DNA from 2 places in the Paenibacillus pasadenensis genome. Region 1 is predicted to be linked to the other one. Evidence: riboswitches for the same ligand, from Rfam matches in the RefSeq annotation. Region 1 holds a riboswitch; the other holds the start of a gene.
The links. A riboswitch is a leader RNA that binds a small molecule or an ion and turns the genes downstream of it on or off. The one in region 1 is predicted to bind cyclic di-AMP.
Positions count from the first base shown of each region.

Region 2: another riboswitch for cyclic di-AMP. It lies ahead of B8V81_RS04605 (C40 family peptidase); the one in region 1 lies ahead of B8V81_RS10545 (C40 family peptidase).

Region 1 is NZ_NFEZ01000004.1:185,585-190,167, forward strand. It holds gene B8V81_RS10535 (M15 family metallopeptidase) at 1-489, opposite strand, end outside; gene B8V81_RS10540 (cryptochrome/photolyase family protein) at 539-2,050, opposite strand; gene B8V81_RS10545 (C40 family peptidase) at 2,183-2,686, opposite strand; cyclic di-AMP (ydaO/yuaA leader) riboswitch at 2,692-2,850, opposite strand; gene B8V81_RS10550 (hypothetical protein) at 3,086-3,313, opposite strand; gene B8V81_RS10555 (hypothetical protein) at 3,567-4,415, opposite strand; gene B8V81_RS10560 (M1 family metallopeptidase) at 4,444-4,583, opposite strand, start outside.
Region 2 is NZ_NFEZ01000003.1:177,338-181,920, forward strand. It holds gene B8V81_RS04595 (LacI family DNA-binding transcriptional regulator) at 1-543, shown strand, start outside; gene fosB (metallothiol transferase FosB) at 799-1,221, opposite strand; gene B8V81_RS04605 (C40 family peptidase) at 1,320-1,811, opposite strand; cyclic di-AMP (ydaO/yuaA leader) riboswitch at 1,816-1,949, opposite strand; gene B8V81_RS04610 (glycosyl hydrolase family 18 protein) at 2,263-3,573, shown strand; gene B8V81_RS04615 (AraC family transcriptional regulator) at 3,799-4,583, shown strand, end outside.

The sequences.
Region 1 (4,583 bases):
GGCCCGGCCGTTCTTGTTGCCGTCGTACTCCATGTCCCAGATGATGTCGCCGGAGCGGTCCTTCAGGGCGAAGTCGATCGCGAGCCCGTAGTTGTGGAACGACTCGCCGCCCTTGGCATGGGTGACGATGCGGCCCTCGCGATCCCGTCCCTGGGCGTAGATCTCGTCCTGCTCGGCCTCGCTGCGGAAGCCGTCAGTGAACACGACGGCGATGCCGGCGGCCTTCGCCTGGGCGGCGAGCCGCTCGCTCGCCGCCCGAACCTCGGGATGCAGGCCGGCGACGGGCGGCACGTCGCGGTACAGGCCTTGCGGCACGATCTTGTCGAACGCCCGCGGCAGCTCCAGCTTGAGCAGGGCGAGCGTCCCGGCGGCCAGTCCGGCGACGATGAGCAGCCCGCCCAGCGGGCTCCGCTTGCGTCGCGGCTTGCGCCGGACGGCGGCGCGGGCGTCTGCCCGGGCGGGGGCTGGTGTCGGTCGAGGCATTCCCATGTGCGTCTCCTTCGCTGGCGTAGTCTTGGTTGCGCCTTGTCTATGTGTTCTAATGAAGACGATCGAGCGGGCGGGAAGGCTTCGCGAGCAGCCGCTTGTACGTCTCGATGGCGCGGGCGCGCGACGCCTTGAGGTCGACGACCGCCTGCGGCGAAGGCTCGTGCACGGCGGCGGCGGACCATCCGGCCCGCTCGGGCAGCCAGCGCCGGATGTAGGCGCCGTCCGGATCCCAGCGCTTGGACTGGACGACCGGATTCATGATGCGGAAGTACGGAGCGGCGTCGAAGCCGAGCGAGCTGCTCCACAGCCAGCCGCCGCGGTTCAGCGTAGCGTCGTAGTCGAGCAGCTGCTCGCGGAACCATCGCTCTCCCGCCGTGAACGGCGCCAGCAGGTTTTTGCACAGGAACATCGCCGCGATCATGCGCAGCCGGTTCGGCAGCTCGCCGGTCGTCCGCAGCTGCGTCATCGCCGCGTCGATGAGCGGGATGCCGGTGCGGCCTTGCCGCCATGCCTCCGCATGCCGCTCCGTCAGGCCGGACAGGTCGACCTGCTCCTCATAGCGGAAAAAGTCCGCGTCGAACCGCGCCTGGTACAGGTAGAACTCCCGCCAGGCGAGCTGGCGGATCCAGCTCTCCGCGCCGGAGCGCGCCGCCGCGGCCGACGGATCGCGCGGCGCGGAGCCCGGGCCTTCGCCGCTGCCCGGCAGCGCCAGCTCGAGCTGGCCCGCGGCGTCCGCCCGCCAGTCGGCCGCTCCGCCGAAGGCAAGCGGCTCGCGCCCGTCCTCGGTCCGGGCGGCATCCAGGGCGAGGCCGTAGGCGCGCCGGGCCGACAGCGCGCCGACGTTCAGCCAGCGCGAGAGGCCGCTCCCGGCATCCAGCGCGTAGCGGTCGCGCAGCTCCTCGTACGCCTGCAGGCTGCCGCCGAGGAACCGCTCCAGCTGCCGCTCGGGCCGCTCGTCCTCCGGCACGGGGGCCGCGAGCAGGCCGGCCAGCTCGCCCGGCACGCTCCAGCTGCCGCCGCCGGAGAGCCGGGCGATCGGCAGGCCGCCGGCAGCGACGGCCGGAGGCGGCGCGAGCCGCGAGCGGACATAACCGTTCCACGCCCGGTAGAACGGCGTGAACACGCGGTACGGCTCTTTTCTTCCCGTCTGCTCCTGGAACGCGTCCAGATCGGCGAGCGGCACGTCCTCCAGCGCCGTCCAGCGCACGCCCCGGCTGCGGCAGACGGCGGCGAGCCGCTCGTCCCGCCGCCGCGCATAAGGCGTATGGTCGGCGGTGACGACGACCTCGCGGATCGGCTCCCGCTCGAGCAGCTCGTCCAGCACGAGGGCGGGATTGCCGTGCAGCAGCTGCAGCTCGGCTCCTTGCGCCGCATAATCCCGCAGCAGCAGACCGGCCGCCCGCAGGAAATGCCGTCCGGGATGGGACTCGGCGCGGCCGTCCCCGAGCTGCGCCGGGTCGAGGATCAGCGCATGGATGCCCGGCATGCCAAGGCTGGCGGCGTAGTCGAACGCGCGCAGATCGCCCGCTCGGAGATCCTTGCGGTGGATGAACAGATACATGTCCTTGCCTCCTTGGATCGGCCGCGGCCGATCATGCTCTTTCCGTACTACCCTGCCGGAATGCAAACAAACCGCAGCAGGCGCTCCGAGGGGAGGCTTGCTGCGGTCTGCTCGTCCGACTTCGAAAGGCTTTTAATCGACGTCCGGACCGCCGTCCGGCTGGTCGGCAGCGTCGTCCGCGTACTTCTCGAACGTCTTTTCGTCCATGACGCGGCGGGCGGACATATAGCGCTTGGCGTAGTAGGACTCGCTCAGCTCGCTGATCGTCACGCCTCGGCTTGAGGAAGCGTGAGCGAACTTGCCGTCGCCGACGTAGACGCCCACATGGGAGACGCCCTTGCCGCTCGTATTGAAGAACACGAGATCTCCCGCCTTCAGGTCGTCTTTGGCGACCTTCTTGCCCATGGCCGATTGAGCCGCGGACGAGTGGGGGAGCGTGATCTTGAACTGCTTGAACACGTAGGACGTGAAGCCCGAGCAGTCGAAGCCTTTCGAGGTGGTGCCCGCCGACTTGTACGGCGTGCCGATGACGTCGCTGATGACGCCGTCCATTTTGGATCCTGCCGATGCGCTTTGCGCGCCTGCCGAGAACAGCAGGGCAAGTCCGAGTGCGATTGCTGCGGCTTTCTTCTTCAAAGCTGAAGTGCTCCTTCCAGAGCCTACGAGGTTAGCTGTGGGGTTCGGTTGAAGGTTCCCTATGATTTCTCGGCCTTCCTGCCTTGCGGCGAGGAGGGCGAAATCAATTCACCCTGAGATGGTTCCCCCGTTTCCATAGTCATGGAACTCGGCATGTTTGAACTGCTTCTGGAAGTGGTATTCTTTTCTTTAAGCTATTTTCCTCCCTTTCCCGACATTTTCTCATAATTCTCATGTTGAAAGAGACAAATGACAGCGCTTGCTTCGGGGGCTGGAGTCGAATCGACGCCTCTGCCGGCGGGCCGCTTCGGCTCTGCCGCATCGAAAAAAAGCGCCCCTCGCGAGGGGCGCTTTTGCGGTCGGCGCGTCGTTCGCGCCGGAGCGATCCGAATCGGGGGATCAGGCCGTGTACAGCGAGTTTTCCATCAACGTGAGCAGCTTCGTGCGCATGCCCATCAGGCGGGTCAGCGCGGCCTCGCTGAGGTCGAGCCCTTCCGGGCGCAGGCGGGCGTGCTCGCTCTGCAGGGCTTCCAGCTCCTGCGCGTTCCGGTAGGCGCCGGCGCGGTCCAGCAGATCGCCGGTCGCTTGATGCAGCTGCTCGTAGTAGGCGTAGATTTTTTCGGTCATGGTCAATCTTTCCTCTCTCTCTAAAATGAAACTCTCCTCTAGCATGTCCTGCATTCGATGGCTTCTATGCTCCATTAAAGCTGCGGATGATGATCGTACGATCATCGGCAGATGAAGGTTTGGTGTTCGCGGGGCGGTGCCGGGGCGGCGCTGCGCGGCCGGCCTGGATGTTATATACACCGCATTCGGGTCCGAAAAACAAGACAAAATTGTCAGAGAATTTACACAATTATAGGATGGACATTCGGATTTGTCAACTAACCTGACGTCCTCCGGCATCTGGCTTGTCGGACCAGCAGCTGTACTGCGCGGAGAGGATCCAGACGTCGATCAGCGTGCGGACGAAATGATACCCTTGCTGGATGACGATGGCGGCAAGGCCGGCCCAGGCCATCGCCCCAGCGCTGACGCCGGCTTGCAGCAGGCCCGACAGCAGCAGCAGGACGAGGCTGACGCCTGCCAGCGGCAGCAGGCGGCGCAGCGCCTGGCGGAAGCTCGCCCCTGCGCCCAGGCCGCTTGCCGCGCCGAACTGCAGGCTGAGGATCAGCACATGGAGCAGTCCGATCCAGAGCAGCCACGCTCCGGCCCAGGGCAGCGCGTCCGCGGCCAGCTGCGGCAGCGAGCTGTAGTGCTGGAAGCGTTGGAAGCCCTCCCGCGCAAGCCAGACGGCCGGAGCGAGCGCGAGCGTCAGCTCGGCGGCAGCGAGCAGGATGAACGGCTTCCAGCAGACGCGGATGCCCTCGAGGAAGCGCGTGCCTCCTTCGGCTCCGGATTCCGCGGCATGCCGCACGGAGTAGGCGAGTCCGGCGCTCAGCAGCGGACCGAGCAGCAGGCGGGCGAGCAGCAGTCCGCCCAGCAGCCACAGATACGGATGGGCCAGATCCGTCTTGAGCAGCCGGAACTGCGACTCCGCCCAGAAGATCGCGTCTGCGCCGGTGGCGGCTCCGTCCGCCCCGGGATAGCGCTGCACGAGCGGGCGCACGACGGAGTCGACGAGCCGGTACAGGAAGAAGCCCCACAGCAGCCGGTACAGGAACAGGAAGGCGGCGATCGGCAGATGCTTGACAGTCAGCCCCCAGCCTTGCTTGAGATAGGTGGACACGGGATCACGCTCCTTTCTTCCGCCGCCCTCACCAGGCGAACGCTCCTGCGAGCCATTCCAGCGCCTTGACGATGCCGAGGCTGATCCGCACCCGCTGGTCCGCCGGCGCCTCGGCGCGCAGGAAGTTGTTGATCTGCCGGTTGTCCAGCACGTTGAGCCGATCCGGAT
Region 2 (4,583 bases), on a different contig from region 1:
ATCCTCGGCGAAAGCCGCGACGGGGCGCGCCGGCTCGTCGAGCATCTGATCGGACTCGGCCACGAGCGCATCGCGCTGGTGAACGGATCGGAGGACGTCTCCACCGCGCGCGAGCGCCATGCGGGCTATCGGGACGCGCTCAAGCTGAACGACCTCCCGTATGACGAGACGCTCGTCCGCCATCTCGACTATTCGGACGGCTTCAATCCGAGCGATCTCGACCCACTGCTGGCGTTGAGCTCCCCGCCGACGGCCATTTTTGCCGCCAACAACTTCCTCGCGCTCGGCGTCATCCAGTCGCTGCGCGAGCGCGGCCTGGCTGTGCCGGACGATCTGTCGGTCGTCTGCTTCGACGATCTCGGCTTCGCCAGCATTTTGAGTCCGTTCCTGACGGTGGCCGCGCAGCCGGCCTATCAGTTCGGCGCGCTCGGCCTGGAGCGCCTCGTCGACCGGATCGAAAACGGCGACGGCAGCGGCCCGCGCACGCTCATCCTGCCGGCGGAGCTGATCGTGCGCTCGTCGAGCCGCAAGCGAGAGCGATGAAAGCAGCTGCGCGGTAGGCCTGGAGCCTGGAGCGGCGCTGCCGTTCGCGAATCCGAGCGGCGAGAAGCCGCGGCTCTGCCGTTCGCGAACCCGAGGAGCGAGAGGCTGCGGCGCCAGAGGCGGCCATGCGACAAGGGGCTGTCCCGACGTCCGTTTCACGGATGCCGGGACAGCCCCTTGTTCCTTTCTGTCCGCGAGCGAGGCTTCTAAGCGCTAACGAAACGACTGCGCGGGCCTATGAGCCATGCGGAGCCTCTAGTCAAAAAACTCCATATGCGGCTTGGTCTGGCGATAATAGGCCATCCGGTCCGCCAGCGTGCCGGTATGGAATTCGAACTTGTGGCCGTCGGGGTCTGCGAAGTAGACCGAGCGCCGGTCACGCTCGTCCCGCTCCCGTCCCGGCAAGATGTCCGCGCCGATGCGCCGCAGCCGGGACACCGCCTCGTCGAACTCCTCCTCTTTAATGGAAAAGGCGATATGCGTATAAGACAGACGGATCTCCTCGCGCGGGAGATCCTTTTCTTCGTTCAAGGCGAGCCACAGACCGTCCAGATCGAAATAAGCGGTCGACCGTCCGCGCACGAGCAGCTTCGCGCCGAACGCCTCCCGATAGAACGCGATCGACCGCTCCAGCGACGAGACGCTGAACAGCAGATGATTAAGGCCTTGCAGCTTCATGATGGACTCCTCCTCCTCCTGTATCGCCAACGGCTCCCCTGCGGGTCCGGATGCAAAAAGTCCCGGCAGCCAAGCTGCCGGGACTTCAACGACCATGCTTATTCTTCGCCGGCGACGTCCTCGCCGTCGTCCTCGCCGATCATCTTGCTGTAGTCCTCGCCGGTGACGACGCGGCGGGCGGTGACGTACCGCTTGGCGTAGTAGGAATCGCTCAGCTTCGTGTAGCGCACGCCCTTGCTGGAGGCGTGGGCGAACTTGCCGTCGCCGACGTAGATGCCGGCATGCGAGATGCCGCGGCCGCTCGTATTGAAGAAGACGAGATCGCCGGGACGAAGATCGTCCTTGTCCACTTTGGAGCCGACCTGAGCCTGCGACTTGGACGTGCGGGGCAGCTTGACGTCGAACTGGTTGAAAATATGGCGGACGAAGCCGGAGCAGTCGAAGCCGGCTGTCGTCGTGCCGCCGTATTTGTAAGGCGTGCCGATGACTTTTTTGATCGCGCTGTCGAGATCCGGCGTATTCGCGAACGCGCTGCTGCTGAACGTCAGAAGCAGAACCAGGCCAAGCATGGACAGGATGACTTTCTTCACAAGTTGCTTCTCCCTTCGGATGCCTACGAAGTTAGCTGTGGGTTCGGTTGAAGGTTCCCTAGAATCCTCTCTTGCAAGATTCATTCACCCGGTATGGTTCCCCCGTTTTTCTTCTCGAAAATTCGGCATGATGATTCATCATTTTTATTAAAGGTTAATATTCGTAGTTTTTTGTCGAATCCCTGCCCGGGAAATATTAGAAGTCCCTCATCAAATCCCTTACTTTTCTCATAAATCAGCCTAGGCCCTTCTGCTCATATCATCGAATGGACGCGATTTTCGCCCCTGTCCTCCTGCCCAGAGGAAGAAATGGATATTTCCCCCTGCCATTCTGAGAAACTATCCTTTAAGCGTTATGAATTTAATAGGATAATAGTGGAACTCTTCGAGTGAAAGGAGGCCGCCTGCCGAATTCCGCTTTTTTATCCTACTTTTGAAAAGGAGGACTTTCATGTCCGCAAAATCCCGCACTTCCACCCCCCGCTTCCAGGCTTTGCGCGCGCTGCTGCTCGCCGTGTTCCTGATCGGCTCGATCGTGCCGGGCTCGCTCGCCGTCCGCACCGCCCATGCCGCCGATGCCTGCACCGGCGTCTCCGCCTGGTCGGCCTCGGCGATCTACACCGCGGGCCAGAAAGCCGTGTACAGCAGCACGCTGTACGAAGCGAAGTGGTGGACGACGAACGAGCGCCCCGACCTGTCCGGCCCATGGGGCGCATGGAAATCGCTCGGCGCCTGCTCGTCCGCTCCGACTCCGACGCCGACTCCGACCAAGACGCCTTCGCCTAGCGCGACGCCGACTCCGACGCCCGGCGCTCCGGGCGGCAAGATTACCGGCGCCTACGTCGCCGACTGGCATTTCCCGAACGTGAGCACCGTGCCGGCCGAAAAGCTGACGCATGTGTTCTACGCCTTCGCCGACGTGGCCAACAACGGCGTGAGCGGCGGCGACGCCTCCAAGCTCGCCCAGCTGACGACGCTGCGCAGCAAAAATCCGAGCCTGAAGGTGCTCGTCTCCGTCGGCGGCTGGGGCCGCTCGCAAGGCTTCGCCGGCGCGGCCTCGACCGACGCCAGCCGGACGGCGTTCGCGAACAGCGCCCTTTCCTACATCCGCGCCAACAAGCTGGACGGCGTCGACATCGACTGGGAATACCCGGCCGCCGGCGACAAGCAGAACTATACGCTGTTCATCCAAAAGCTCCGTTCGGTGCTTGACGCAGGCAGCGCAGCGGACGGCCGAGGCAGCAACAAGTACCAGCTGACCGCCGCCGTAGGCGCTTCGGACTACGGCCTCGGCAACATCGACATCGCCGCCGTGCAGCCGTCGTTCGACTTCCTGAACGTGATGACCTACGACATGCAGGCCGGCTCGGGCACGCATCATACGGCGCTTTACAACTCCTCGCGCGCCAGCTACAGCGTCGACACCGCCGTCAAGCTGCTCAAGAGCAAGGGGCTGCCCGCGTCCAAGCTGGTCATCGGCGGCGCGTTCTACTCCCACGGCACGGCCGACTATACGTACGACGAGCTCAAGGCCGGCTTCATCAACAAAAACGGCTGGACGCGCCAATGGGACGATGCGGCCAAGGCTCCGTATCTGACGAACAGCGGCGGCGGCTTCCTCAGCTACGACGACACGCAGTCGCTAGCCGAAAAGGTCAAGTACCTGAAAGCGAACAGCCTCGCGGGCATCATGTTCTGGGAGTACGGGCAGAACTTGGACGGCGAGCTGCTGGGAGCGATCCACACGGCGCTGAATTCCTGACCGCCTCGCCCGGCATGACGGCAGGCGCGGAGAAATGCCGCTGGTCCAAACGGACCTGCGGCATTTTCGCCTTTTCGCCTGCCGCGGCTCGCTTGACGCGCGGACGCATCGTCTCCGGCGGCTTGCCGCCGCTCGTTTTTCTCCCAAGCGCCTACCGCAGGTGGACAGCGCCGCCCGTCCGCTTTACGATGGATTCATTCAGCATGGAGGAAGGGACGGGCGCATATGGCGAGAAACGAGGGCTACGGCATCTACGGGTTCCGCTTCCAGGAGAGCGCGGAGCTGCCGCTTTGCAGCCTGTTCGCGGTCGGCCGTGAGGCGATCGACTCGACGGACTACGACTGGGACGGGGAGAAGAGGACCGACGGCCCGCTCCTGCTTTTCCAATATACGACGAGCGGCGAAGGAATCTACGAGAGCGGCGGCGAACGCCGGCTGGCGGCGGGAGAAGCGTTCATGACGGAAATTCCCGGGCGTCACCGCTACCGCTATCCGGGAGGAAAGGAGCCGTGGGAGTTCTATTTCGTTCTCCTCCGGCCGACGCATGCGCAGGGCTTGTGGGACTACGTCAAAAGCAGGACCGGCCCCTTTCCCCGCCTGTCGGCGGACAGTCCGCCGATCCTGCTGCTGCGCGATCTGTTCCAGCGCGCCAGCGCGGGCGGAATATCCGATCCGTTCGTCGCCTCCTCCTGCGTGCACGCCTTTCTCGTCGAGCTCTGCCGCTGGGCGTCGACCGGCGCCCGGCCGGAGACGGACTGGCCCGCTGCGATCCGCGAAGCGGCCGACTGCATGCGGACGCGCTATGCCGACATGATCAGCCAGCATGAGCTGGCCGACCGAGTCGGCTTGTCCCGATTCCACTTCGTCCGCAGCTTCGCCCGCCATGCCGGCGTGACGCCGGCGCAGTACCTCGCCCGCGTGCGCATCCAGAAGGCCGTGGAGCTGCTCGGCTCGACGGACTGGAGCATCGAGCGGATCGGCGCGGCTGTCGGCTACAGCAGCGGCAGCTA